2 linked regions of the Thiosocius teredinicola genome follow. Each later gene encodes a partner of the first gene's protein in a complex. Links are inferred from orthologs where the notes say so. Each region holds a gene or a part of one and is shown on either strand. Other genes may lie near its edges. The genes, in order: accC and accD.

Region 1 (3,157 bases):
AAACGTTTTGTGTAAGCCTGCATGACGCTGTCGGCCTGTTCGCGCAGGATACCCGACATCACCAGGTCGCCGTCGGCTGCCACCAGCGGTTCGATCTGTGGCGCGAGTTCGATCAACACGTTGGCGAGGATGTTGGCCAGCACCAGGTTGGCTTGCCGCGGTTCGAACACCGAACTGTGAAACACCTCGAGCCGGTCCTCGACACCATTGCGCCTGGCGTTGTCCAAGGTTGCCGTCAATGCCTGCGGATCATGGTCGATGGCCACCGCGTGAGCGGCGCCCAACTTCAGTGCGGCGATCGCCAGAATCCCTGAGCCGCAGCCGAAATCGATCACCGATTTGCCGGTTACGGAATGGCCGTCGAGCCATTCGAGGCAGAGCGCGGTGGTCGGGTGTGTGCCGGTACCGAACGCCAGGCCGGGATCGAGGTCGAGAATGACCGCGTCGGGCTGTTCCACCTGGTGACCGGTAGGTCTGATCCACAGGCGTTCGCCGAATTGCATGGGTTTGAACAAGTCGAGCCAGGCGCGTTCCCAGTCCCGGTCGTCGATACGTTCGAGCGTGAGGTGGCGGCTGACGTCTGCCGACAATGCCTGGTTGATCGCACTGCGCAAGCTGTCGGCATCGGTGTCGTGTTCGAACAGCCCGGTCACCCGGGTCGCCTGCCACAGCGGCGTTGCTCCCGGCGCGGGTTCGAGCATGGGTTCGTCACCGGCATCTCCCAGGGTGACGGCCACGGCGCCTAGGTTTTCGAACAACAGTTCGATGAGGGGGGCGCGTGATTTGTCGACAGTCAGATGAGCTTGCAGCCAGGTCATGGCGGCATTCTACGTGGAAAGTCAGGCCGGGTGGTGCGTCGCGCCCGGTTCGCCCGCCGCACCGCTCGCCTGCCTTACAAGCCGAGCTTCTTTTCCAGGTAGTGGATGTTCATGCCGCCCGCGGCGAAGTTCTCGTCGACCATGATCTCAGCCTGCAACGGGATGTTCGTCTTGATGCCGTCGATAACCATTTCAGACAGAGCGGTACGCATCCGGGCGATGGCGACATCGCGCGTCTCGCCGTGCGTGATCAGCTTGCCGATCATCGAGTCGTAGTAGGGCGGCACGCGATAACCGTTGTAGATGTGCGTGTCGACGCGCACGCCGGGTCCACCGGGGATATGCAGTTGGGTGATGTCGCCCGGGCTCGGCATGAAGTTCTTCGGGTCTTCCGCGTTGATGCGGCATTCCACGGCGTGACCGCGGAACTTGATGTCGTCCTGTGTGTAGCTCAGCGGCTCGCCGCTGGCGATCAGCAGTTGTTCCTTGACGATGTCGACGCCGGTGATCATCTCGGTGACCGGGTGCTCGACCTGCACGCGGGTGTTCATTTCGATGAAGTAGAACTCACCGTTCTCATACAGAAACTCGAAGGTGCCCGCGCCGCGGTAACCGATCTGGCGGCAGGCTTCGGCGCAACGCCCGCCCATGCGCTGGCGCAGCTCATCGCTGATGCCCGGCCCCGGGGCCTCCTCGACCACCTTCTGGTGACGGCGCTGCATCGAACAATCGCGCTCGCCCAGGTGAATGGCGTTGCCGTGCATGTCGGCCAACACCTGGAATTCCACGTGGCGCGGGTTCTCCAGATACTTCTCCATATAGACCGTTTCGTTGCCGAACGCAGCGCCCGCCTCGGCCTTGGTCAGCGAGATCGCGCTGAGCAGCGAGGCCTCTGAATGCACCACCCGCATGCCGCGCCCGCCGCCGCCACCGGCGGCTTTGACGATCACCGGATAGCCGATGTCGCGCGCCAGGTGCAGGGTGCGTTCGTCGTTGTCGTCGAGCGGCCCGTCCGATCCGGGTACCGTGGGTACGCCGGCTTCCTTCATGGCCTCGATCGCGGTGATCTTGTCACCCATCAGGCGGATCGTTTCGGGTTTGGGGCCGATGAACACGAAGCCGGATTGCTCGACCCGCTCAGCGAAATCGGCGTTCTCCGACAGGAAGCCATAGCCTGGGTGAATGGCCTGGGCATCGCACACCTCGGCGGCGCTGATCAGGGCCGGCACGTTGAGGTAGCTGGCTGCAGATGCGGCCGGACCGATGCACACCGATTCGTCGGCGAGGCGTACGTGTTTCAGATCTCGGTCGGCTTCAGAGTGAACGGCGACGGTGCGCACGCCCAGTTCCCGACACGCGCGCAGAATGCGCAGCGCGATCTCGCCGCGGTTGGCGATAACGATTTTTTCAAACATGCGATCAACCAATCACGAAGAGTGGTTCGTTGTACTCCACCGGCTGGCCGTTTTCGACGAGCACCTCGATGACTTTGCCGGCCTTGTCCGATTCGATCTGATTCAGGATCTTCATCGCTTCGATGATGCACAGCGTTTCGCCCGGCGCGACCGACTGGCCTTCGGTCACGAAGGGTTTGGCGCCTGGCGAGGGTGCGCGGTAGAAGGTGCCGACCATCGGCGAACGGATCACGTGGCCCTGTGGCTCGGCCGGTGCCTCCGGCTTGGCGGCGGCTGCCGATTCTGCCGCTACTGGTGCTGCCGCCATAACCTGGGGCGTGGCCGCCATCATCGCCGGGGCGATGGTGCTGGCGCGGCTGATGCGTACCGACTCTTCGCCTTCGTGTATCTCGATTTCGGCGACGTCGGACTCTTCGAGCAATTCGATCAGTTTTTTGACTTTACGGATATCCATCAGGATGTTTTCTCAATTCGCGGAGTTTCTCGAACCGTTCAATCGGCCAGCCGGCTCAGGGCGGCGGCGAGTGCAAGTTCGTAACCCTGTGCGCCCAGTCCGCTGATCACGCCGACGGCGACGTCGGACAGATAGGACTGGTGGCGAAACGATTCGCGGGCGAATACGTTTGACAGGTGCACTTCGATGAACGGGATGGCGACCCCCAGCAGGGCATCGCGCAGGGCGATGCTGGTGTGGGTCAGGGCGGCGGGGTTGATCAGGATGAAGTTCACCCCTTCGGTGCCCGCAGCGTGGATTCTGTCGATAATTGCGTATTCGGCGTTGCTCTGAAAGAAGCTGAGCTGATGGCCAGTCGCCAGCTCGACGAGGCGTGCTTCGATGTCGGCGAGGGTGTCTTGTCCATAAACCGCAGGCTCGCGCGAACCCAGCAGGTTCAGGTTTGGCCCGTTCAGGACAAGAATGTGCGC
Region 2 (3,194 bases), 1.6 Mb from region 1 along the record:
GCCGGCGACGGCCTGGATACCGGTCACCACGCCGCGCCGCTGTGTGCCGGCACCCCGGGGGTATTGCACGGCAACCGCACCTACCTGATGGAGGATCGCGACGGGCAGATCATTGAAACGCATTCGATCTCGGCCGGCCTGGATTATCCGGGTGTCGGGCCGGAGCACGCCTGGCTGAAAGACACCCAGCGCGCCAACTATGTCGCCGTGACCGACGACGAGGCACTCGAAGCGTTCCATCGCCTGACGCGCACTGAAGGCATCATCCCGGCCCTCGAATCCAGTCACGCCATCGCACAGGCGATGAAGCTCGCACCGATGATGAGCAAGGATCAGACCCTGTTGGTGAATCTGTCCGGCCGGGGCGACAAGGACATGCACACCGTGGCAGCCCGGGAGGGTTTGAAGATATGAGTCGTATTGCCGGTGTTTTTGCCGCGCTGAAGGAACAGGGTCGGCAGGCATTGATTCCGTTCGTCACCGCGGGCGATCCCACGCCCGATTTCACCCTGCCGATGATGCATGCCCTGGTCGAGGCCGGCGCCGACATCATCGAACTCGGTGTGCCGTTCTCCGACCCGATGGCCGATGGTCCGGTGATTCAACGCGCCAGCGAGCGCGCCCTTGAGCACCATATGTCGTTGCACGGCGTACTCGATATCGTGCGCGAGTTCCGCAAGACTAATGAGGCGACCCCGGTCGTGTTGATGGGCTACCTCAATCCGCTCGAAGTCATGGGCTATGAGGCCTTCGCCGAGGAGGCCTCGGCTGCAGGGGTAGATGGCGTGCTGACGGTCGATATTCCGCCGGAAGAGGGCGAGCGCTTTGTGCCGACGATGAAGGCCAAGGGCATCGACCCGATCTTTCTGCTCGCACCGACCAGCCATCGCGCGCGCATCGAGCGCATCACCTCGGCGGCCAGTGGGTTCGTGTACTACGTCTCCCTCAAGGGTGTGACCGGCGCAGCCAATCTGTCGCTCGACAGTGTGCGCGAAAAGCTCGCCGAGATCCGTTCATGTACCGATCTGCCGGTCGGTGTCGGCTTCGGCATCAAGGACGCCGAGATGGCGGCCGCCATGTCGCAGTTCGCCGATGCCGTCGTGGTCGGCAGCGCGCTGGTGTCGCGCATCGAAGCCAACCTGCAGAATCCGTCCCAGGCTATTGAAGAGATCAAGGCTCTGTTGGCTGGTATGCGATCGGCAATGGATGCGGGTTGAGCCGCGTACTCTGGTAGAATTGCGCGATCGTTCAAACGGGGATTTGCATGAGCTGGTTTGAAAAACTGATGCCCAGCCGCATCCGGACGGAAGGCGGCACCAAAAAGGTCGTGCCGGAGGGTCTTTGGGCTAAGTGTCCCAGCTGCAACGCGGTGCTGTACCGCGCCGAGATGGAGCGCAACATGGAGGTGTGCCCGAAGTGTGATCACCACAATCGCATCGGCGCGCGCCGTCGCCTCGATCTGTTTCTGGACGCCGAACCGCGCGAAGAGATCGCCGGCGATCTCGAATCCGGCGATCCGCTCAAATTCAAAGACAGCAAGAAATACAAAGAACGCCTGACCGCGGCGCAGAAGAAGACCGGCGAGAAAGACGCGCTGGTCGTGATGCGCGGTCAGCTCAAGTCGCGCGACATCATCGCCGCGGCGTTCGAATTCGATTTCATGGGCGGCTCGATGGGCTCGGTGGTCGGTGAGCGCTTCGTGCAGGGCGTGAATGCGGCGATCGAGCGGCGTTGTCCGATGGTGTGTTTTTCCGCCAGTGGCGGTGCACGTATGCAGGAGTCGCTGTTTTCATTGATGCAGATGGCGAAGACCTCGGCGGCATTGCAGCGCATGTCGCGTCGCGGCCTGCCGTTCATCTCGGTGATGACCGATCCGACCATGGGCGGTGTATCGGCGAGTTTCGCCATGCTCGGCGACATCAACATCGGTGAGCCGGGTGCGTTGATCGGTTTTGCCGGACCACGCGTTATCGAACAGACCGTGCGCGAGACGCTTCCCGAAGGCTTTCAGCGCAGCGAGTTTCTGCTCGATCATGGCGCGATCGACATGATCGTCGACCGGCGCGAGATGCGCGACCGCATCGCCAATGTCGTCAGTATGCTCAGCGGTGAAACGCGTACCTGACCGATGAGATTCTCATCGCTGGCCGAATGGCTGGATTGGCAGACCGGTCTCAGCCCGAAGGCCATTGATCTGGGCCTGGACCGGGTGCGCAAGGTATGGAGCGCGCTCGGTGCTCCATCACTCAACGCCACGGTCATCTCGGTTGCCGGCACCAACGGCAAGGGTTCCAGCGTGGCGTTTGCCGAGGCCATCCTGGTCGCCGGCGGCTACCGCACCGGCGTGTATACCTCGCCCCATCTCATTCACTACAACGAACGAGTTTGCATCGATCAGACAGCGGTCGACGATGTCGGCCTGTGTCGCGCGTTCGCGGCGATCGATGAGGCGCGCGGTGACACGCCGTTGACCTATTTCGAGTTCGGTACCCTGGCCGCGCTGTGGCTGTTTGCCGAGGCCGGCCTGGACGCCGTCATTCTCGAGGTCGGGCTTGGCGGGCGCCTGGACGCGGTTAACATGATCGACGCCGACGTCGCCGTGATCACCAGCATCAGTCTCGACCACCAGGATTGGTTGGGTAACGATCTCGACGCGATCGGTCGCGAAAAGGCGGGAATCATGCGCCAAGGCAGGCCGTGCGTGTTCTCGTCCAACGCGATGCCGGCGAGTATCAGGCGCGAGGCCGACAGGATCGGTGCGAAACTTATCGTTGCCGGGGAAGACTACCGGGTAGTCAGGCGCGGCGAGAGCTGGGACATCGAAGCACCGGACCTCGGGCGACGCGCGTTGCCGATACCCGGTATGCGCGGTCGGATTCAGATCGACAATGCCGCCGGCGTGCTGGTCGCGCTCAACTGCGTCGCCGATCGTCTGCCGCTGGATCAGCGCGCGGCGCGCGCCGGGGTGTTGGCGGCACGCATTCCCGGTCGTTTCGAAGTGCGGCCTGGTCGACCGACCTGGGTGCTGGATGTGGCCCACAATCCGGAAGCGGCCGGCGTATTGAGCGACATGCTGGGAGATCACTTTACGCAGGGCAAGGTGATCGCGGTCTGCGGCATGCTGGCCGACAAGGATGCCGCCGGGGTGGCTCGGGTATTGGCCAAGCGTTTCGATGCCTGGTATCTGCTCGATT

What was found.
Region 2: the proteins of accC (region 1) and accD are in contact, whole or in part, in a solved structure (PDB 8UXZ), measured with the Escherichia coli proteins. The link is inferred for Thiosocius teredinicola from one-to-one orthologs.

The regions. Positions count from the first base shown.
Region 1 is NZ_CP019936.1:390,572-393,728, forward strand. Bases 64-2,898 are described here. They hold accC (acetyl-CoA carboxylase biotin carboxylase subunit), read right to left. Parts: upstream 2,234-2,898; coding sequence 893-2,233; downstream 64-892. Other genes in these bases: prmA (50S ribosomal protein L11 methyltransferase), read right to left, coding at 64-818; accB (acetyl-CoA carboxylase biotin carboxyl carrier protein), read right to left, coding at 2,238-2,687; aroQ (type II 3-dehydroquinate dehydratase), read right to left, coding at 2,726-2,898. Outside these bases: more of prmA, read right to left, coding at 1-63; more of aroQ, read right to left, coding at 2,899-3,157. UniProt on the Escherichia coli protein: This protein is a component of the acetyl coenzyme A carboxylase complex; first, biotin carboxylase catalyzes the carboxylation of the carrier protein and then the transcarboxylase transfers the carboxyl group to form malonyl-CoA.
Region 2 is NZ_CP019936.1:1,981,698-1,984,891, forward strand. What follows is about bases 323-3,194. They hold accD (acetyl-CoA carboxylase, carboxyltransferase subunit beta), read left to right. Parts: upstream 323-1,264; coding sequence 1,265-2,125; downstream 2,126-3,194. Other genes in these bases: trpB (tryptophan synthase subunit beta), read left to right, coding at 323-414; trpA (tryptophan synthase subunit alpha), read left to right, coding at 411-1,217; folC (bifunctional tetrahydrofolate synthase/dihydrofolate synthase), read left to right, coding at 2,129-3,194. In the rest of the region: more of trpB, read left to right, coding at 1-322.